3 regions of the Pseudomonas sp. HP_12 genome follow, and region 2 is predicted to be linked to each of the others. Evidence: predicted binding sites of a transcription regulator. Region 2 holds the regulator's gene; each other region holds the start of a gene.
What was found. Region 2 encodes FliA, which starts transcription of late flagellar genes. Its sites were predicted from a motif close to CTAAAGTTTNNNNNNNNNNNGCCGNTAA; they were not measured.

Region 1 (7,504 bases), on a different contig from region 2:
GCATGCCACATGCCTGAGCAAAAGGGGCTATGAGTTCGACACCCATCTGCATGCCACCGCCACGGACCTGCCGCACCCAGCGGACCACCGCGATGCTCCAGCCGTGCCCATGGTCCTGAATGCCGATCATCTCACCGGCCTGCAACTGGTCCGGGACTTCCTTCGGCCATGCCAGGCAGTAGCCGCCCGGACTGTGATTGACGATGTGCAGCGTGTACGTTGGAAAACTCTTTTGCCCGTCGGACGCCGCATTGCCTTCAGCGTCATCACGTTTGTATTCGATTTCCTCGAACGGCAACATGCTGTCGGACGTGCCATTGCGTTGCGCGTCCGCCGTCTGCGCCCACGGATCATGCTTGGCCGGCTTCAAGGGCTGCAGCGTGTATTCGGCGACTTTGGACAGGGTCGACATTTGCAGCAGGTCGCTGAAAGACTGCTGGCCGCCGACGTAATAATGCAGAGCGCTCATGCCCACGCAGACGGTGAGGGTGCCTTGCCCCGGGGTGCGTTGAAACGCACGTTCTGACACATCACCCCAAGCGGCGGCAAGGTGCTGGAGGACGTCGATGGACAACCCCGGCGGCACTTTCAGCGCGGATTTCGAGCGTTCTTCAACAGGCGTTTCGATGTAACGCTCCAGTGCAGCCGACAGGGGACGGGGGTCGATGCCGAGCAGGTTCGGCCGCTGATCGTCGTCGTACAGCGCGGCGTAGCGCGGTGCCGTGTCAGTACCCGGAGACACGGCGTACAGGCTGTTGCTGTCCAGCGGCTGCTGCAGCGTAACCATCGCGCTCCACGCATCCAGCGCCTCTGCCAGCTTGCCGATGTTGTGCTGGCGCATCTGATTACAGCGCGAGCAGCCCATCAGCAGCGCGACGACGTAAGTCTGTTCAACGCTCATCGCCTGGGTGTTGTGGGCGAGGCTGTCGGCGACGGGCACGTTGTGCAACTGATGCTGGCGGGCGATCTGATAGATCTGGTGCAGCTCAAGCCACAGGCCGTCCTGCACCGGGCAGTAAAGCTGATTGGCGCGGATCAGCGGGCCGTTCAGGCAGCTGAGCGCGCGCTGAAGGGCGGTGGTCAGCAGGCCGATGCGGTCTTTGCTGAGCTTGACGGCCACCCGCGCGATGATCTGTTTGTAGCCGATGGCGAGGTGGTTTTGCAGGGCCTGGCACAGATTGGCGACCTTGCGCGGACGCTCTTCGAGAACCACGGACTGGTTCAGGAAGTGACGCTCCAGATGCTTGCACACGAAAAAAACTTCCGGGCGAAGCAGTTCAAGGAGCTGTATGCGGTTGTCGCTGGGGGTGAGCAACTGGTTCAGCTCGCCGAGCCCTTGATAGAGCTGGCGGGCCATTTCACCGAGATTGGCCTTGGGCAGCGTAGCGATCCAGCGCTTCAAGTCTTTGGGCGTCGCGTCACAGAACGACAGGCTCGACTGCGTCGGCACAGGTGCGCGCAACAACAGTGGGAGACTTAAATTACTCATGTGACCGGCAAACTCCAACGACGACAGGACTGAACGGCGGCGTCCAACTCCGGGGGCAAGCACCCTCGCCGAGCGAAAAGAGCACGTTTACGTCCACTGAAAGCGAAGTTTCCTACAGCGCTGACAACTGGACTTTAGCAGCATCCTGCAACGGTCGCAGCCTAGGCACATTGTCCTGCGCCCAGCCCCGGCAATCCCTGGTTAAGCGTGATGTAGCGCGACGGCTTAAAGCAGTTCGCGCCAGAAAAACAGCATCACGCCTCTCGGGTAAGAGTTAAGGCAAGAATCAGGCCTGCAATGGCAGCGCGATGCCCTGACCCATCTGAACGGCAGAACCGGCCGCCAGCAGCTCGGACCACTTCACCTGATTGGGCCCGAACAGCACGATGGCCGTAGAACCCAGTTTAAAGCGACCCAGCTCGGCGCCTTTTTCCAGATGAATGGGTGCGCGCGCGGCTTCGTCGTAACGGAAAGTCTTGAGCTCGCGCTTCGGTGGCGTGACCAGACCGGCCCAGACGGTTTCGATCGAGGCAACGATCATGGCACCGACTAGCACGACGGCCATCGGTCCGCGTTCGGTGTCGAACAGGCACACGACGCGTTCGTTACGGGCGAACAGCTCCGGCACGTTTTCCGCTGTGGTCTGGTTTACCGAGAACAGCCGGCCGGGCACATAGACCATCTCGCGCAGTGTGCCGGCGAGCGGCATGTGAACACGGTGATAGTCCTTCGGCGACAGGTAAACGGTGGCGAATTCGCCACCCATGAACGGCGCGGACAGGCGCGCATCGCCGCCGAGCAGTTCCAGTACGCTGTAGCTATGGCCTTTGGCCTGGAAGATGCGGCCGTGTTCAATTGGGCCCAGTTGGCTGACCGCGCCATCGGCAGGAGAAAGGATCGCGCCCGGCGTTGGGGCCAGTGGACGCGCGCCCGGTTTGAGGGCGCGGGTGAAGAAGTCGTTGAAGTGCGGGTACCCGGTGATGTCCTCGACCTGAGCCTGGGACATGTCGACCTGGTATCGTCGCGCAAACCATTGGGTGAAGGCATTTTTGAACCAGCGCACGCGGCATTCGGCCACGCAGCCCGCCAGTTGCGACAGCAGATGATGGGGAAGCAGATACTGGAAAAGGATAAACAGACGCTGTTTCATCAAGATTCCTAAAACGTTTGAAAAAGGGAATACGGATCTATGCCACGTCGGGCGCCGATTATTTCTCGACCGGGGTGTCCGGATGGTTGCCCCACTCGCCCCATGAGCCTGCGTAGCCCTTGACCCTCGGGTAACCCAGTGCCTTGGCCACCAGATAGGTGAAGCCCGAACGATGATGGGTCTGGCAGTGGGTAATGATTTCTTTCTCCGGGGTAATGCCCAGGTCTTTGAGGATCTGCGGCATGTCCTTGCGGATGCGCAGGTGGTGTGCCTGGTCCATGCCGGCGGTCCATTCGAAGTTCACGGCGCCGGGAATATGACCTCCCTTGGCGGCGACGACTTTCTCGCCGGAATATTCAGTTGGCGCGCGAGCGTCCCAGATCGCCAGGTCATCGGCGCCGAGGCGGCTTTGCAGGTATTCGCGGGTGGCCGTGGGCTCGTCGTGCAAGGTGAGCGAGACCGGACCGCCGACTGCTTGTGGCACCTCTGACGACAGCGGCAGACCTTCGGCCTGCCAGGCGAGCAGGCCACCGTCGATATAGTGATACTTTTTGTGTCCGATGACGTCGAGCAGCCAGATGAAGCGGCCGGCCCAACCGCCGCCTTCGTCGTCGTAGACCACGTACACCGCATCGGGGTTGTGGCCCAGCTCGCCGAACAACGCTTCAAGATGGCTGTGCGAGGGCAGCAGTCCCGGCGCAGGTGGCAGGCCCAGTTGCGTGCGTTTCGGATCGACGAATCGCGCGCCGGGAATGTGGCCGGCCTCGTAGCGGGCCGGGCTGGTCAGGTCGACCAGAATCAGCTCTGGCGCGCTGAGGCGTGCTTGCAGGTCTGCGGGCTCGATGACCAGCGGCAAGCTTGAAAAGGCAGACATCTAGCGTCTCCGGATCGCGAAAAGGTTGCGAATTGTAGCTCAGCCGTCAGCCATTGCGATGGCTAAAGGTGGTCAGCGCTTTCTCGATGCACTGACCGGTTTTTCCGAACGCCTGGACGGACACTTCGGAAAACGGTCCGCCGCCCTGATCAGCCACCACCATCATCACCACACGGCCATTGCTGGCCAGTGAGCGAATCAGCAGGTTTTCGCCGCTGAACAGATTGCGCAGCTGCGGCGGCAGCAGCGCCGAAAACTGGGCGTTGTTGGCCGGTGTCAGGCGCAATTGAGTGGGTTGAGCGAGCAAGCGTTGCAGCACGGTGCTGTCTTTGTAGGGCACCAGCAACGCAGCGGCCGACTTGTCCACGCCTGCGATCTGATGCACGCGCAGGCTGTCGGTCTTGCGATCGGTCATCAGCAACACCACTCGCTGCATGCCCGCCGCCACCAATGCATCCCGGGCGCAGGTGGTCAGGTGTATCGCGTTGATGAAAATGCCGGGCTCTTTCAACAGATCGGCGCAGTGCTTGCGCCACAGCTGCAAGGCGTCGGGCGAGGGGGGCGGTGCAGGCAGCAAGCCTTTATGTACTCGTCGTGCACTCCACGGCCAAAGCAAAGCCTGCGCCGGGTGCCAGATATCCGGGCCGGAATGCTGGCGAGCGCTGGCCGCCGCATTCTGGTGAACCTGCTGCTGGAGATGATCCAGTGACTGTTGTAGATACAGGCTGGTCAGCAGTTGCCAGCGCAGGTTATGCGGCGTGTCCCAGGCCTGGTGCGCCGACAGCGAGAGGCCGTTGGCCAGCAGAATTGTATTGGCGGGCTGGTTAAGCCAGCGCCGCAGCGGCAGATCGGCGTCGAGTTGCTGTTGCTGCTTGAGTGGGTCGTTGTTGCTATGGGCGATGCGCAACACTTTCACCAGATTGCGTTGCTGGGAGGTCAGCAGTTCATAGCCCTGGGTCACCCAGATCGGCAGGCGCCAGTGCTGCGCCAGCCCCTGACACAAACGCACCAGCCGCACGCCAAACAGTGCCTGCTCCACGGTCTTGGCAGATTCGCCCTTGTGGATAACCCGCAACTCCCATTCTTCCAGCAGTTTGGGGTGGGCCAGCGCCAACGGCCAGAGGGGCGAGAGAAACAGCAGGCTGCCCAGATGGATGTCCTGCCACAGCCGGGCCAGTTGATTGGCGAACAGGCCGTAAGCCTGTTGCATGGCGTGCTGACTGATCAGTTGTATCTGGCGCAGCGCCATGGGGATATCCCGTGCATCGACACTCGGCAACCGCGCCAGCAGCGCCTCGGTACGCGCCAGACCCAGGCGGTTGATGGCGACTTCAAGACTCTCCGCAGGCTGAGCCGTGGCGGGGCTGTTCAGGTTGGCTTCGCGCAAAACGTTGAGCACCAGCGCCGGGCTGTCCTGCATGAGATCGGCGATATCGCGTAGCGAGCGGCGGCTGTCGGTCAATGCCGCCTGCACGCGCTGATACGCCACCGCGGGCACCGGCAAGGCGATGCTGTTGAGCTGCTTTATCCAGGTATCGAGGGTGCGCGGAACAGGGAGCGAAGTAGCTTTATCTGATTGCATTCACAACACCCGTACGGCTGGGAGGTTTTGATCAATGTCGGGTACTGGCATCATGCTGGCCCTCATGGACGCAACGTCCTGCGCCACGCATCGGTCAGCATTTTCCTGTGATCTGACTATAGTCTGGCGCATTCATGCCGATAAGCAGGACAAGAGTTTCAAGCGCTTCTCGCACAATGACCATGAACCCGACTCAGTAAGTATTCTCTACCTATGGCAAAAATTATCGGCATCATCGTCGTTTTCGCGAGCGTTCTCGGCGGATACGTACTGTCCCACGGTCAGATCGCTGCGTTGATCCAGCCTTTCGAGGTCATGATCATCGGCGGTGCGGCGCTGGGTGCATTCCTGCAAGCCAACCCGGGCTATATGACCATGCTGGTCATCAAGAAGTCCTTGAAGATGTTCAGCACCCGGTTCACCCACGGCTACTACCTCGAAGTGCTGGGCCTGGTCTACGAGATCCTCAACAAGAGTCGTCGCGAAGGCATGATGGCCATCGAGGGCGACATCGAAGAGCCCGAGAACAGCCCGATTTTCGCCAAATACCCTGGCGTGCTCAAAGACACCCGCATGATCGCTTTCATCTGCGATTACCTGCGCATCATGTCCTCCGGCAACATGGCGCCCCACGAGCTGGAAGGCTTGTTCGACATGGAACTGCTGAGCATGAAAGAAGAGCTCGAGCATCCTTCCCACGCAGTCACCGGTGTCGCCGACGCCATGCCGGGTTTCGGTATCGTTGCTGCGGTACTGGGTATCGTGGTGACCATGGCCTCCCTGGGCTCCGGCGACAAAGCCGCTATCGGTATGCACGTCGGCGCGGCGCTGGTGGGTACCTTCTTCGGTATTCTCGCGGCGTACGGTTTCTTCGGCCCGTTGGCCACTTCCCTGGCCCACGATGCCAAGGAAGAAATGAACGTCTATGAATCGATCAAGGCTTCGCTCGTAGCGTCGGCGTCCGGCGTGCCGCCTTCGCTGGCCGTGGAGTTCGGTCGCAAGGTTCTGTATCCGGCCCATCGCCCCAGCTTCAGCGAGCTGGAACAAGCTGTCCGCGGTCGTTGATCCATGGAAAATAATCAGCCGATTATCATAAAGCGCGTCAAGCGCTACGGCGGGGGGCATCACGGCGGCGCCTGGAAAATCGCCTTTGCCGACTTCGCGACGGCGATGATGGCGTTCTTCCTGGTGCTGTGGCTGATGTCGTCGGCCACCCCCGAGCAACTGCTCGCCATCGCCGGTTACTTCAAGGACCCGGTCGGTTTTTCCGACAGCGGCTCGCCCTATGTGATTGACCTGGGCGGTTCGCCGGAAATGTCCCCTAACCAGACGCTCAACCCGGAAGTGCAATCCACGCCTGCGCCGGATCGCGTGCCCGTTGATGCAGACCAGCAGGATGCCGCCGCCGAGCAGGTCGAGCAGGACCGTCTGGAGATGTTGCTGCAAGAGTTGCAGACCAAGATCAACGAGAATCCGCAACTGGCGAAGTTCAAGGATCAGATTCTGTTCGAGATCACCCAGGACGGTTTGCGCATCCAGATCATGGACGCTGAAAACCGCCCGATGTTTGACATCGGCAGCGCGAAGCTCAAACCGTATTTCGAAGACATCTTGCTGGCCATGGCCGACACCATCAAAGCCGTGCCGAACAAAGTCAGCATCAGCGGACACACCGACGCGACGCCCTTTGTTGGTAACAATGGCTTCGGTAACTGGGAGCTGTCGTCCGGTCGAGCGAACGCCGCACGCCGGGCGCTCGTCGCGGGAGGGTATCCGGATCAGCAGGTGGCGCGCGTAGTGGGTTATGCGTCTTCGGCACTGTATGACAAAGAGCACCCGCAAAACCCGATCAACCGTCGCATCGACATTGTGGTGATGACCAAGAAAGCGCAGCAGCGGATCGAAGGCGCGCAGAATTCAGGTGAAGCGCCGCAAACCCCGGATGCACCAGGAGCTCCTGCGCCATCGCCTGTACCTGGCGCTACAGCGCCGGCCAATCAGCCGGGAGCGTCGACTTCCACACCTGCCGTTGATCCACAGGCTTATGCCCAGCCCCACGAGATTCGGCAGAAGCTGAACATCTTCGATCAGGGCCAGTTGAAGATCGACGACACTAAGAACTGATACCGGGTTGCAGACACAAAAACGCCGCGATGATCGCGGCGTTTTTGTGTGCGCAGTTCAAGCGCTTGGACCGCAGTCAGCAGGACCGGCTTCAGCCGGGAAGGCCTAAATCGGATTGGCCACTACCGCTGAATCAATAACTGCTTTCCGGCAGGCTGGCGATGATTGAGCGATAGCTGTTCATGCGCTGCTGCTGCACGCGTCCGTCTGCAAGGCCCTGCAACAACGCACAACCGGGTTCGCGGTCATGCTTGCAGTCACGGAAGCGGCATCGGCCGAGCAGGT
Region 2 (7,504 bases):
GTCATCGGCGGCAACTACGTCGTCGGTATCGTCGTCTTCGCCATCCTCATGATCATCAACTTCGTCGTCGTCACCAAAGGTGCCGGCCGGATCTCCGAAGTGAGCGCGCGCTTCACCCTCGACGCCATGCCCGGCAAACAGATGGCCATCGACGCCGACCTCAACGCCGGCCTCATCGACCAGCCCGAAGCCAAGCGTCGTCGTCTTGAAGTCGCCCAGGAAGCCGAGTTCTACGGCTCCATGGACGGTGCCAGCAAATTCGTCCGCGGCGACGCCATCGCCGGCCTGCTGATCCTCTTCATCAACCTCATCGGCGGCATGCTGGTGGGCATCCTGCAACACGGCATGAGCTTCGGCGACGCCGGCAAGGTCTACGCGCTGCTGACCATCGGTGACGGTTTGGTGGCGCAATTGCCATCCCTGCTGCTGTCCACCGCCGCCGCGATCATGGTGACCCGTGCTTCCGGTTCGGAAGAAATGGGCAAGCTGGTCGGTCGGCAGATGTTTGCCTCCCACAAGGCGCTCGCCGTATCCGCCGGCATCATGATCGTCATGGGCCTGGTCCCGGGCATGCCGCACTTCTCCTTCATCAGCCTCGGTCTGGTGGCTGCCGGCGGCGCCTACCTGCTGTGGAAGAAAGAGAACCAGGTCAAGCTGGCTGCCGTGCAAGAGGTCAAGCGTCAGCAAGAGCTGCTGCCATCGCCGACCCGCGCGCAGGAATCCAAGGAACTGGGCTGGGACGACGTGACCCCGATCGACATGATTGGCCTGGAAGTCGGCTACCGCCTGATTCCGCTGGTGGACCGCAACCAGGGTGGTCAATTGCTGGCGCGTATCAAGGGCGTGCGCAAGAAGCTCTCCCAGGAGCTGGGCTTTCTCATGCCTACCGTGCACATCCGCGACAACCTCGACCTGGCGCCCAGCGCCTATCGCCTGACCCTGATGGGCGTGACCCTGGCCGAAGCCGAGATCTACCCGGACCGCGAACTGGCGATCAACCCCGGTCAGGTGTTTGGCAGCCTCAACGGCATCACTGCCAAAGACCCGGCGTTTGGCCTGGAGGCCGTGTGGATCGAAATCAGCCAGCGTGCCCAGGCGCAATCCCTCGGTTACACCGTGGTGGACGCCAGCACCGTGGTGGCGACTCACTTGAACCAGATTCTCTACAAGCACTCTCATGAATTGATCGGCCACGAGGAAGTCCAGCAATTGATGACCCTGCTGGCCAAGGGATCGCCAAAACTGGCGGAAGAACTGGTCCCGGGCGTGCTGTCGCTGTCGGCCCTGCTGAAGGTGCTGCAGGCGCTGCTTGCCGAACAGGTGCCGGTTCGCGATATCCGCTCCATCGCCGAAGCCATCGCCAACAACGCTGCGCGTAGTCAAGATACTGCCGCGCTGGTGGCTGCCGTACGGGTCGGATTGTCCCGCGCAATCGTCCAAAGCATTGTCGGCATTGAGCCGGAGCTGCCTGTGATCACCCTTGAGCCAAGGTTGGAACAGATATTGCTAAATAGTCTGCAGAAGGCAGGTCAGGGTCAGGAAGAAGGCGTTCTCCTCGAACCGAGCATGGCTGAGAAACTTCAGCGCTCGTTGATCGAAGCGGCGCAGCGTCAGGAGATGCAGGGGCAGCCGGTTATTTTGTTGGTCGCAGGTCCGGTTCGCGCCATGTTGTCCCGCTTTGGACGGTTGGCTGTACCGAATATGCATGTTTTGGCTTACCAGGAAATTCCTGACAATAAGCAAGTCACCATCGTAGCGACTGTCGGGCCTAACGGCTGAGGTAGTGAGTCATGCAAGTTAAGCGTTTTTTCGCCGCCGATATGCGACAAGCCATGAAACTGGTTCGCGATGAGCTGGGCGCTGAAGCCGCCATCATCGGCAACCGGCGGATCGCTGGCGGCGTGGAACTGACCGCCGCCCTGGACTACAAGCTGTCTGCGCTGGCCCCGCGTGTACCGAACATCGAACTCGAAGACGAGCTGCGCAAGACTCAGTCGCTCATCGTCACTGCTCAGGCTGAGCTGACCCACCGCAGCGAGCTGGACACTGTCGCCAACCGTCAGTTGTTCGCCGGCCTTGCGATGGATGACAGCAAGCAGATCGAACCGACGCTGGAAGAACCGTTTCGCCCGTCCGTCCACGCCGCAGTGGCCGCCGAACGCGCCGAGCGCAACGCCGAGCCGGGCGTTGGCGACCGCGCCTACGAAGCGATGCGTTCCGAATTGAACGGCCTGCGCGAACTGCTGGAAGTCCAGCTAGGCTCGCTGGCCTGGAACCAGCTGCGAGACGGCCGTCCGCAACAGGCCAATCTGTGGCGCCGTCTGCAACGGGTTGGCCTTTCCGGCCCGCTGTCCCGCGACTTGCTGGCGATGGTCCCGGACTCCAACGATCAGGCTCACACCTGGCGCATGCTGCTGGCCCATCTGGCCCGCATGATTGCCACGCCGGACGTCGAGCCACTGGAAGAGGGCGGTGTGATTGCCATGGTCGGTCCTGCCGGCATGGGCAAAACCACCACGCTGGCTAAACTGGCGGCCCGATATGTGTTGAAATACGGCGCGCAAAATATCGCGCTGGTGAGCATGGACAGTTTCCGCATTGGCGCTCAGGAGCAACTGAAAACCCTGGGCCGGATCCTCAATGTACCGGTCACCCACGTCGACCCGGGCCAGTCCCTGGCACAGGCGCTGGAGCCGCTGTTGCGCAAGCGCGTGGTGTTGATCGACACCGCCGGCCTGCAAGCCAGCGATCCGGCCCTGCGTCTGCAACTGGAAACCCTCGCCGGGCGTGGCATCAAGGCGCGCAACTACCTGGTGCTGGCGACAACCAGCCAGAAGCAGGTGCTGTCAGCGGCTTATCACAGTTACAAACGTTGCGGCCTGGCCGGGTGCATCCTGACCAAGCTCGACGAAACGGCCAGCCTGGGCGAAGTGCTCAGCCTGGCCGTGACACACGAACTGCCTGTGGCCTATCTCACCGATGGCCCACGGATACCGGATGATCTGCATTTGCCGCGTCGGCACCAATTGGTGAGCCGGGCTGTCAGCGTGCAGATGCAGGAGGAGCCGAGCGAGGAAGCGATGGCGGATATGTTTGCGGATCTTTATCACAGCACCGGCAAGCGCGCGGGCTAGGTGAAGAAAATGACAGTGGAATTTTCCTGCATCGATGGTCTGCCAGGCATTGTTCAGACACTGAACGTGCAGCCCGACATGTGGCTTAGGTCTAAGCAAGACAAGGTAAACAATTAACATGGGCAGCATGCATCCCGTACAGGTTATCGCGGTGACCGGTGGCAAAGGTGGCGTAGGCAAGACCAACGTTTCAGTGAATCTTTCACTGGCACTGGCCGAGCTGGGACGTCGCGTCATGCTGCTGGACGCCGATCTGGGTCTGGCCAACGTCGACGTATTGTTGGGTCTGACCCCCAAACGCACCCTGGCTGATGTCATCGAAGGGCGGTGCGAGCTGCGCGATGTCTTGCTGCAAGGCCCGGGCGGTGTACGCATCGTGCCGGCGGCATCGGGCACCCAGAGCATGGTCCACCTGACCCCGGCGCAGCATGCCGGGCTGATTCAGGCGTTCAGTGACATTGGCGACAACCTCGATGTGCTGGTCATCGATACCGCCGCCGGCATCGGCGAATCGGTGGTGAGCTTCGTCCGCGCGGCCCAGGAAGTGCTGCTGGTGGTGTGCGACGAACCCACATCGATCACCGACGCCTATGCCCTGATCAAACTGCTCAACCGCGATTACGGCATGAACCGCTTCCGCGTCCTGGCCAACATGGCCCAGAGCCCGCAGGAAGGGCGCAACCTCTTCGCCAAGCTGACCAAAGTCACCGACCGTTTTCTCGACGTGGCCCTGCAGTATGTGGGCGCCGTGCCGTACGACGAATGCGTACGCAAGGCCGTGCAGAAACAGCGCGCCGTGTACGAAGCGTTTCCGCGTTCCAAATGTGCCCTGGCGTTCAAGGCCATCGCGCAGAAAGTCGACACCTGGCCGCTCCCGGCGAACCCGCGCGGCCACCTGGAATTTTTCGTAGAACGCCTCGTGCATCAAACCAGCGCAGGGCCCGTCTCATGACAGCAAGTGGCTATCGCATGTACAGCAAATCGTCCAAAGACTCCCAGTATGAGCTGATCGAGCGTTATGCCCCGCTGGTCAAACGAATCGCCTACCACTTGCTGGCGCGTCTGCCGGCCAGCGTGCAGGTCGAGGATTTGATCCAGGCGGGCATGATTGGCTTGCTCGAAGTCTCGACCAAATACGACTCCACGAAAGGGGCCAGCTTCGAGACGTACGCGGGTATTCGTATCCGTGGTGCGATGCTCGACGAAGTGCGCAAGGGGGACTGGGCGCCGCGTTCGGTCCACCGCAACACGCGCATGGTCAGTGACGCGATTCGTGCAATCGAAGCAAAAACCGGCCGTGACGCTAAAGATCACGAGGTTGCTGCCGAACTTGAAATGAGTCTCGACGATTACTACGGGATTTTGAACGATACCCTGGGCAGCCGCCTGTTCAGCTTCGACGATCTGTTGCAGGACGGCGAACACGAAGGGCTGCACGAGGACGGCGCGAGCCAGTCCCTCGAACCGTCGCGGGATCTGGAAGACGAGCGCTTTCAGGCTGCGCTGGCCGAGGCCATTGCCAACTTGCCCGAACGTGAACGCCTGGTGTTGTCGCTGTACTACGACGAAGAGCTGAACCTCAAGGAAATCGGTGAGGTCCTGGGGGTCAGCGAGTCGCGGGTCAGCCAGCTGCACAGTCAATGCGCGGCGCGGTTGCGCGGTCGTCTTGGCGAGTGGCGCGCACGTTCGTGAATCAGGCGCAGGCCGTGAGGCCTGCGTGTTGCGTGTAAGACCGGCTGTGCAAGACGTGAGCGGGAAGCAAATGAGACACGGCAGGAGTCGGTCGAACCGGGTCGTAGATGATCCGGTTTCGCTGCGCTTGTTCCGGTCGATTCCACCCCCTCTTGATGTTCGGCACAGCCGGTATTGATTGAACGCGCGTTCAGGTGCTGAACGCGTTAAAGACTGCTTGGAGGTCGAATTGGACAAGAACATGAAAATCCTCATCGTTGATGACTTCTCAACGATGCGGCGGATCATAAAAAACCTGTTGCGTGACCTTGGGTTCACCAACACGGCCGAAGCAGATGACGGACTCACCGCATTGCCGATGCTGCAAAGCGGCGCTTTTGACTTCCTCGTCACTGACTGGAACATGCCGGGCATGTCCGGCATCGACCTGTTGCGTCAGGTGCGTGCCGACGAGCGTCTGCGCAGCCTGCCGGTGCTGATGGTCACTGCCGAAGCCAAGCGCGAGCAGATCATCGAAGCCGCTCAGGCCGGTGTGAACGGCTACGTGGTGAAGCCGTTCACCGCGCAAGTGCTCAAAGAAAAAATCGAAAAGATATTCGAGCGCGTCAATAGCTGATGTCCGCTGCGAGGGCGCTATGGATTCCAAAGATTCGACAATGGGTGACTTTGAGTCAACTCTGAAGAAACACGCACAAGAGCTGGTCGCGAGCCTTGAAAAAGGCAAGTTCGGCGATGCCGTGCAACTGATCCATGAGCTTAACCAGACCCGCGACCGCGGCCTGTATCAGGAAGTCGGCAAACTGACGCGCGAGCTGCACAGCGCGATCGTCAACTTCCAGATCGACCCGAACATGCCGCAGGCCGAGGAGGTCTCCCAGATCACCGACGCCACCGAGCGGCTGTCGTACGTCGTCAGGCTGACTGAAAACGCGGCGAACCGGACCATGGATCTGGTAGAGCTGAGCACGCCGTTGATGCACGGGCTCACTGAAGACGCCAAGTCGTTGAGCGCCGATTGGGGACGCTTCATGCGCCGCGAGATCAGCGCCGAAGAGTTTCGTGATCTGGCCCGCCGCGTCGATGTGTTCCTGACCCGCAGCGAGAAGGAGACCACCGAGGTCTCTGCGCACTTGAACGACATTCTGCTGGCTCAGGATTACCAGGACCTCACCGGTCAGGTGATCAAGCGCGTGACCACGCTGGTCACGGAAGTCGAGCGCAATCTGCTCAAGCTGGTGCTCATGGCGAGCCAGGTGGACCGCTTCGCGGGCATCGAGCACGACCAGGAAATGTTCCGTCAGCAAAAAGAACAAGAAAAACTTCACTCCAAGGGTGAAGGTCCGCAGATTCATGCCGATAAACGTGAAGACGTTGTATCCGGACAGGATGATGTTGACGATCTGCTATCCAGCCTCGGATTCTGATTCGGTCATTCTGTCTCGGACTTCAGGTTTTCTGTGAAAGTGGCTGCTGGACCCGCGCGCCAATGCTTCGACGAAAGCAATGCGCGCAGGCCGTCAGTGCAGCCTCCGGATCGGTTTGACGGTTAATTTTAGGAGCACCCCCCAATGAGCTTCGGCGCCGATGAAGAAATCCTTCAGGATTTTCTGGTAGAGGCCGGCGAGATTCTCGAGCTGTTGTCAGAGCAGTTGGTCGAGCTGGAAAGCCGGCCTGACGATGCGGACCTGCTCAATGCAATTTTTCGCGGTTTTCACACTGTAAAAGGGGGCGCCGGCTTCCTCCAGCTCAACGAGCTGGTTGAATGCTGTCACATCGCCGAGAACGTGTTCGACATCCTGCGCAAGGGTGAACGTCGCGTCGACTCGGAGCTCATGGACGTGGTGCTCGAAGCACTCGACACCGTCAACAGCATGTTCGGTCAGGTGCGCGAGCGCTCTGCCGTCACCCCGGCCACGCCTGAATTGCTGGCCGCACTGGCACGCCTGGCCGAGCCTGCCTCGGCAGAAGAAATCGCTGCGGCACCGGTGGTGGTTGAAGAGCCGGTCGCTGAAGCGCCGTCCGAAGACATTACCGATCTGGAATTCGAACAGCTCCTGGATTCGCTGAACGCCGTCAAGGCGCAAGCGGCAGGTGCGCCTGCACCGGCTCCGTCTGCGCCTGTCGCCCCGGCACCCGTTGCAGCAGCGCCGGCGGCAGCGGCTCCCGCTGCGCCGGCTGGCACTGCGGCCAGCGATGAAATCACTGACGCCGAATTCGAATCACTCCTCGATCAGCTGCATGGCAAAGGCCAGTTCGCCGTTGATGCGGTGCAACCGCCAGCGGCTGTGACGCCGTCTGCCGCACCGGCCAGTGACGAAATCACTGACGACGAATTCGAGTCGCTGCTGGATCAGTTGCACGGCAAAGGCTCGTTCTCGCCGGACGCCGTCGGCGCTGCGGCTCCTGGCGCTGCGGCACCTGCTGCCGCTGCACCTGCCGCTCCGGTTGCGCCCTCCGCTGCGTCGAAAGCCGCTGCGTCGGACGAGATCACCGACAACGAATTCGAAGACCTGCTGGATCAGTTGCACGGCAAAGGCAAGTTCGAACCTGCCGTGGCTGCCGGTGCAGCTGCAGCGCCGGCCGCAGCGGCACCGACCAAGAAGCCCGAGCCCGCCAAAGCCGAACCGGCCAAAGCGACGCCTGCTGCTGCAGCGCCGGCCAAAGCTGCACCGGCTGCT
Region 3 (7,504 bases), on a different contig from region 2:
CTTCAGCGAACGCGTTCATGAAGTCGTTCTTGATCAGGCGGCGGATCTTCTGCGCCTGCAAGTAGTAAGCGTCGTAGTAACCGGCCGACAGCGCGTAGGCGCCGACCATGATCCGGCGCTGCACTTCAGGGCCGAAGCCTTCGCCACGGGAGCGCTTGTACAGATCGGTGAGGTCTTTCGGGTCTTCGCAGCGATAGCCGAAGCGCACGCCGTCGAAACGCGACAGGTTCGAGGAAGCCTCGGCCGGCGCGATCACGTAGTAAGCCGGAATCGCGTGTTGCAGGTTCGGCAGGCTGATTTCCTTGACCACGGCGCCGAGCTTTTTCAGCTCCTCGACGCTGGCCATGACCAGATCGGCGATGCGCGGGTCGAGACCTGCGCTGAAGTATTCCTTCGGCACGCCAATGCGCAGGCCTTGCAGCGAGGCATTCAGGCTGGCGCTGTAATCCGGCACGGGCTCGTCGATGCTGGTGGAGTCATTGACGTCGAAACCCGCCATGCCTTGCAACAGCAACGCGCAGTCTTCAGCGGTACGCGCCATCGGGCCGGCCTGATCGAGGCTGGAAGCGTAGGCGATCATGCCCCAGCGCGACACGCGACCGTAAGTCGGCTTCAGGCCGGTCAGGTTGGTCAGTGCGGCAGGCTGGCGAATGGAACCGCCGGTGTCGGTGCCGGTGGCGCCGGGCAGCAGACGCGCGGCAACCGCCGCAGCTGAACCGCCGGACGAGCCGCCCGGGACGTGCTCCAGGTTCCACGGGTTTTTCACCGCGCCGTAATGGCTGGATTCGTTGGCCGACCCCATGGCGAATTCGTCCATGTTGGTCTTGCCCAGGGTCACGGTGCCGGCGGCGGCGAGCTTGGCAACCACGGTGGCGTCGTAGGGCGCCTTGAAGTTGTCGAGCATCTTCGACGCGCAGCTGGTGCGAATGCCCTTGGTGCAGAAGAGGTCCTTGTGCGCCAGAGGAGCGCCCAGCAGCGCGCCGGTTTCCCCTGCCGCGCGACGGGCGTCGGCGGCCTGGGCCTGGGTGATCGCCAGGTCTTCGGTGACAGTAATGAAGCTATTGAGCTGCGGATCCAGCTGGGCGATGCGCGCCAGCAGAGTGCGGGTCAGTTCTTCGGAGGAAAACTTTTTATCGGCGAGTCCGCGAGCGATCTCTGCCAGAGTCATTTGATGCATTGCAGGCACATTCCCTTAGTCGAGGACTTTCGGAACCAGATAAAGGCCGTCTTGGACCGCTGGTGCGATGGCTTGATAGGCGTCGCGATGATTGACCTCGGTCACGGCGTCTACACGCAGGCGTTGCGAGGCTTCAAGGGGATGCGCGAGGGGCTCGATGCCGGTGGTATCGACCGCCTGCATCTGGTCAATCAGCCCGAGAATGCTGTTCAGTGCTTCAGTAGTACGCGGGATATCGGCGTCATTGAGGCCCAGTCGGGCCAGATGAGCGATTTTTTCCACGTCGGAGCGATCAAGCGCCATGGGGTTCTCCAGTGGAATGCGTAAGGGCCAGGCCGTACGTCAGATTGCGGAACACTACGCCCTTTAAACGGTCATAAGGCCGCGATCTACCAGGGTAGTGCTCGGAAAAACCGCCAATTTAACATATTGGCTCCTTGCCCAAAATCCCTGTCGTTGTTAGAGTTTGCCGCACTTTTTTACCCACGCGTTGCCTAGGGTCCTTTCCCCATGTTCAAGAAACTGCGTGGCATGTTTTCCAGCGATCTTTCCATCGACCTGGGCACTGCCAACACCCTTATTTACGTGCGTGAGCGCGGCATTGTGCTGAATGAGCCATCAGTTGTGGCCATTCGGACCCACGGAAATCAGAAGAGCGTTGTTGCTGTCGGGATGGAAGCCAAGCGGATGCTGGGCCGTACCCCGGGCAATATCGCCGCCATTCGCCCGATGAAAGACGGCGTCATCGCCGATTTCAGCGTCTGCGAAAAAATGCTTCAGTACTTCATCAACAAGGTTCACGAGAACAGCTTCCTGCAGCCAAGCCCTCGCGTACTGATCTGCGTTCCGTGCAAATCGACTCAGGTCGAGCGTCGTGCGATCCGTGAATCCGCTCTGGGCGCCGGTGCACGTGAAGTATTCCTGATCGAGGAGCCAATGGCGGCGGCCATCGGTGCCGGCCTGCCGGTCGAAGAGGCCCGCGGTTCGATGGTCGTCGACATCGGTGGCGGTACCACTGAAATCGCGCTGATCTCCCTGAACGGCGTCGTGTATGCCGAATCCGTCCGTGTCGGTGGCGACCGTTTCGACGAAGCGATCATCACTTACGTGCGTCGCAACTACGGCAGCCTGATCGGCGAATCCACTGCCGAGCGCATCAAGCAGGAAATCGGCACGGCCTACCCGGGCGGCGAAGTGCGTGAAGTCGACGTACGCGGCCGCAACCTGGCCGAAGGCGTGCCGCGTGCCTTCACCCTGAACTCCAACGAAGTGCTGGAGGCGTTGCAGGAATCCCTCGCAACCATCGTTCAGGCCGTGAAAAGCGCGCTGGAGCAATCTCCGCCAGAGCTGGCTTCGGACATCGCCGAGCGCGGTCTGGTGCTGACCGGTGGTGGCGCGTTGCTGCGTGACCTCGACAAGCTGCTGGCCCAGGAAACCGGTCTGCCGGTGATCGTTGCCGAAGACCCGCTGACCTGCGTCGCGCGTGGCGGTGGTCGTGCGCTGGAAATGATGGACAAGCACACCATGGACCTGCTCTCCAGCGAATAAGTCGCCGGAACGCAGCATGTTGCGCTTAACGGGCAGCACCTCACCGTGCTGCCTGTTCGTGTCCGACCTGTTGACGTCGCGCAGCGATGTTGCAAGTCTGACGCCCTGCATTTCCATCAACCCGCATCAGGCCGGTTTCATGTCGCATGAATAAGCACAGCCACACTCAAGCACCTCTGCACGCATCTCTGGAAGGAGCGGCCCATTAAACCGCTTTTCTCCAAGGGCCCGTCCCTGGGCGTCCGTCTACTGGTGCTGGTCGTGCTGTCTGTGGCCATCATGGTCGTGGACGCGCGTTTCACCCTGCTCAAGCCTGTCCGCAGTCAGATGTCGCTGGTGCTGATGCAGTCTTACTGGATTGCCGATCTGCCCGAGCGTTTGTATCAGGGCGTCGCCAGCCAGTTTGGCAGCCGCACCGAACTCGCCGCCGAAAACGAAAAACTCAAGACCGAGAACCTGCTGCTGCAAGGCCGCCTGCAAAAGCTGGCCGCCCTGACCGAGCAGAACGTGCGCTTGCGCGAGTTGTTGAATTCGTCGGCGCTGGTCAACGAGAAAGTCGAAGTCGCCGAGCTGATCGGCATGGACCCCAACCCGTTCACCCATCGCATCATCATCAACAAGGGTGAGCGCGATGGCGTGGTGCTCGGTCAACCGGTGCTCGACGCACGCGGACTGATGGGGCAGGTGGTCGAGTTGATGCCGTACACGTCCCGCGTGCTGCTGCTGACCGACACCACCCACAGCATTCCGGTGCAGGTGAACCGCAACGGCCTGCGCGCGATTGCCAGCGGCACCGGCAACCCGGAACGCCTTGAGCTGCGCCATGTGGCCGACACCGCTGACATCAAGGAAGGCGACCTGCTTGTGAGTTCCGGCCTGGGTCAGCGTTTCCCGGCCGGTTATCCGGTGGCGACGGTCAAGGAAGTGATTCACGACTCCGGTCAACCCTTTGCCATCGTGCGCGCGGTGCCGACGGCCGCGCTGAACCGCAGTCGTTATTTGCTGCTGGTGTTCTCGGACGGCCGTTCCCCTGAAGAGCGCGCTGCCGACGCCGCGCAGCAGCAGGAGTCCCTTGATCGTCAGGCAGCTGATCCGTCGGCGGTGCCATCGGCCACTGTGCCGGGTGCCGCGCCTGCCGCCACGCCGAACAAAGCGGTGGTTCCGGCCACCGTGCCGAAACCGGCCGGGCACAGTTCTTCGTCGACGCCCGCCAACGCCAGCACGGCGCCTGCGCCGGCGACTACCGCACCGGCGGCGACAACGCCTGCCAAGCCCGCGACCAGCAAGCCGGCCGCCAAACCTGCGGCAAAGCCTGCCGCTACCCGACCGGCGACACCTGCTGCTACCCCGGCCGCTCCACGCGAGAGGGAAGAATAATGGCGCGTCACGCTCCCGCACGAAACGGCTGGGTGGTCTGGCTGACCTTCGCCATCGGCCTGCTGCTCAGCGTTTCGCCGCTGCCGCAGTTCATGGAAATATTTCGCCCTTTGTGGCTGGCGCTGCTGCTGGCCTTCTGGGCATTGGCGTTGCCGCACAAGATCGGCATGGTCACGGCGTGGATGCTGGGGCTGGCCGAGGATGTGCTGTACGGCACGTTGCTGGGGCAGAACGCGTTGATCCTCACGCTGATTACCTTTCTGGTGCTGTCGCTGCAGCAGCGCTTGCGCATGTTCCCGATGTGGCAGCAGTGCCTGGTGATTCTGGTGATTTTCGGCCTCGCGCAGTTGGTACAGCTATGGCTCAGCGCCCTGACCGGCAACCGTCAGCCGACCCTGGCGCTGGTGTTGCCGGCGTTGGTCAGCGCATTGCTCTGGCCATGGGTCAGCTACGGTCTGCGCGGATTGCGTTTGCGGTTGAAGATCAACTGAGCAATACCATTCAGTGGGACCGGCTGCGGTCTGTCTCAGTAGGACCGGCTTCAGCCGGGAAGAGGCCGGTATGGGCGCCATCAGTTCTGCGGTGTGACACCCGGCGCTTTCCCGGCTAAAGCCGGTCCCGCAGGATGAATGCGATGCTTTAGTGGGACCGGCTTCAGCCGGGAAGAGGCCAGTGTGACCACCATCACGTCAGCGGTCTGCACCAAGGCTACGCTTGTGATCAACGACACGGAGACGTCCCATGCCCCAACTTCTTCTAGCCTCCGGCTCCCCGCGCCGTCGTGAGCTGCTGACCCAGATCGGCGTGCCGTTTACGACCCTCAGCGCCGACATCGACGAAGCCCCTCTGGCCAACGAAGCCCCCGCCGCGTACGTCCTGCGGCTGGCCCGTGGCAAGGCGGACGCCGGCCTGCTGCAGCTCGCCAACGATCCTGCTTACCCGACTGCCTGCGTCCTCGGCGCCGACACCGCCGTGGTCCTCGACGGCCGCATCCTCGGCAAACCGGCGGACGAGGCCGAGGCGCTGGCGATGCTTGCCGCGTTGTCGAACCGAGAACACGAAGTCCTGACCGCCATCGCCGTGGTCCATGAAGAGCGCTGCGAAACCCGAACCGTCACCAGCCGTGTCCGTTTCCGGGCGATCCCGGAGGACGAGGCCCGCCGTTACTGGGCCAGCGGCGAGCCCTGCGACAAGGCCGGCGGCTACGGTATTCAAGGCCTGGGCGCGGTGTTCGTGGAAAACCTCAGTGGCAGTTATTCCGCCGTGGTCGGTTTGCCCTTGTGCGAAACCGCAGAAATCCTCCAGCGTTTCGGCATACCCTGTTGGCAACGCCCGGAAGGTGACAAGTCATGAGTGAAGAGATTCTGATCAACATCACGCCGATGGAATCGCGCGTGGCGGTCGTTGAGAACGGGGTGTTGCAAGAGGTGCACGTCGAACGCACCCAGCGTCGCGGGATCGTGGGCAATATCTACAAGGGCAAGGTCGTGCGCGTGCTGCCTGGGATGCAGGCGGCGTTCATCGACATCGGTCTGGACCGCGCGGCGTTCATTCACGCCTCGGAAATCTCCATGCGCGAAGGGCCGGCCGTGGAGACCATCAGCTCGCTGGTCCACGACGGCCAGAGTCTGGTGGTGCAGGTCACCAAAGACCCGATCGGCAGCAAAGGCGCACGGCTGACGACTCAACTGTCGATTCCGTCGCGCTACCTCGTGTACATGCCACGCACGGCCCATGTCGGCATTTCCCTGAAAATCGAAGACGAAGCCGAGCGCGAGCGCCTGAAGCAAGTGGTCAGCGATTGCGTCGCCAAGGAAGGGATCAAGGAGAAGGGCGGGTTCATCCTGCGTACGGCGGCCGAAGGGGCGGGCGCCGACGAGATCATGATGGACATCCGCTACCTACGCAGGCTGTGGGACCAGATTGGCGAGCAGATCAAAACCATCAGCCCGGCCAGCGTGATCTACGAAGACCTCGGCCTGGCGCTGCGCACCTTGCGCGACCTGGTCAGCCCGCGCACCGAAAAGATCCGCATCGATTCCCGCGAAACCTTCCAGAAGACCACCCAGTTCGTTGCCGAGCTGATGCCGGAAATCGCCGACCGTCTTGAGCACTACCCTGGCGAGCGGCCGATCTTCGACCTGTATGGCGTCGAGGACGAAATTCAGCGGGCGCTGGACCGCAAGGTGCCGCTCAAGTCCGGCGGTTATCTGGTGATCGATCCTGCCGAAGCCATGACCACCATCGACGTCAACACCGGTGCGTTCGTCGGCCATCGCAACCTCGAAGAGACCATCTTCAAGACCAATCTTGAAGCGGCGACTGCCATTGCCCGACAGCTGCGCCTGCGCAACATCGGCGGCATCATCATCATCGATTTCATCGACATGGAAGACGCCGAGCATCAGCGCCAGGTGCTACGGACCCTCGAAAAACAGCTCGAGCGCGATCACGCGAAAACCAACATCATCGGCATCACCGAACTGGGTCTGGTGCAGATGACGCGCAAGCGCACCCGGGAAAGTCTCGAGCAAGTGCTGTGCGAGCCGTGCAGCAGTTGCCAGGGCCGTGGCAAGCTGAAGACCCCGGAAACCATCTGCTACGAGATATTCCGCGAGATCCTGCGTGAAGCCCGCGCTTATCAGGCGGTGGGTTATCGCGTGCTGGCCAATCAGAAGGTGGTCGACCGGCTGCTTGACGAAGAATCCGGCAACGTGGCCGAGCTGGAAGTGTTCATCGGCAGAACCATTCGTTTTCAGGTCGAGACCATGTACTCCCAGGAACAATATGACGTCGTGCTGCTCTGAGAGTGCGTGATGCGCCGTGCTGCCGAGTGGCGGTGCAGTTGAAGACAGAAAACAGTGCCCTTGAGGCAGACGGAACGGATGCCGTCCAAAGAGAACAACGCGTGGCGATTGAGCACAACCTGGACGTACCCGCACCTGCACGATTGGGCCGGATGCCATATGCAGGCCGTTTTTGCGGAGGCGCAGCGACATGGAGCGTCTGACCCGGTTTCTGGCTGTACTGACGCGGTGGGGCCTGAGTCTGTGTGCCCTTTTCGTGGTGCTGGTCGCGCTGTACGTGAGCGTCGGGCGTCAGTTGGTGCCGATGGTGGCCGAATACCGCGCCGATGTGGAAGCCAAAGCGCAGACCGCGCTGGGCATGCCGGTGAGCATCGGTCGGCTGGAAGGCAGCTGGAGCGGCTTCGCCCCTATCTTCGTCGCCCGTGACGTAATGATCGGCGAGGGCGGCAACGCCGTTCGGCTGGATCACGTGCGGGCCATGCCTGACCTGCTCGCCAGCCTGCGGACCCGTGAAGTGCGCCTTGAACGGCTTGAGCTGGACGGGCTGCAGTTCGGCCTGAAAGAAGACCAGAACGGCCACTGGGCACTGCAAGGC

Region 1: motA (flagellar motor stator protein MotA) is a predicted target of FliA. The motif match lies at 5,212-5,239, and genes of this name have one in related genera.
Region 3: ACYASU_RS19015 (Maf family protein) is a predicted target of FliA. The motif match lies at 4,740-4,767, and genes of this name have one in related genera.

The regions. Positions count from the first base shown of each region.
Region 1 is NZ_JBTOQG010000045.1:75,286-82,789, reverse strand. It holds gene ACYASU_RS20745 (molecular chaperone) at 1-1,489, opposite strand, end outside; gene asd (archaetidylserine decarboxylase) at 1,776-2,645, opposite strand; gene ACYASU_RS20735 (rhodanese-like domain-containing protein) at 2,698-3,513, opposite strand; gene ACYASU_RS20730 (HDOD domain-containing protein) at 3,560-5,095, opposite strand; gene motA (flagellar motor stator protein MotA) at 5,309-6,160, shown strand; gene motB (flagellar motor protein MotB) at 6,164-7,219, shown strand; gene rsgA (small ribosomal subunit biogenesis GTPase RsgA) at 7,353-7,504, opposite strand, start outside.
Region 2 is NZ_JBTOQG010000005.1:596-8,099, forward strand. It holds gene flhA (flagellar biosynthesis protein FlhA) at 1-1,779, shown strand, start outside; gene flhF (flagellar biosynthesis protein FlhF) at 1,791-3,134, shown strand; gene fleN (flagellar synthesis regulator FleN) at 3,253-4,086, shown strand; gene fliA (RNA polymerase sigma factor FliA) at 4,083-4,826, shown strand; gene ACYASU_RS05405 (chemotaxis response regulator CheY) at 5,068-5,442, shown strand; gene ACYASU_RS05410 (protein phosphatase CheZ) at 5,462-6,250, shown strand; gene ACYASU_RS05415 (chemotaxis protein CheA) at 6,395-7,504, shown strand, end outside.
Region 3 is NZ_JBTOQG010000034.1:90,274-97,777, forward strand. It holds gene gatA (Asp-tRNA(Asn)/Glu-tRNA(Gln) amidotransferase subunit GatA) at 1-1,177, opposite strand, end outside; gene gatC (Asp-tRNA(Asn)/Glu-tRNA(Gln) amidotransferase subunit GatC) at 1,193-1,480, opposite strand; gene mreB (rod shape-determining protein MreB) at 1,688-2,725, shown strand; gene ACYASU_RS19000 (hypothetical protein) at 2,742-2,879, shown strand; gene mreC (rod shape-determining protein MreC) at 2,960-4,102, shown strand; gene mreD (rod shape-determining protein MreD) at 4,102-4,593, shown strand; gene ACYASU_RS19015 (Maf family protein) at 4,844-5,455, shown strand; gene rng (ribonuclease G) at 5,452-6,909, shown strand; gene ACYASU_RS19025 (YhdP family protein) at 7,100-7,504, shown strand, end outside.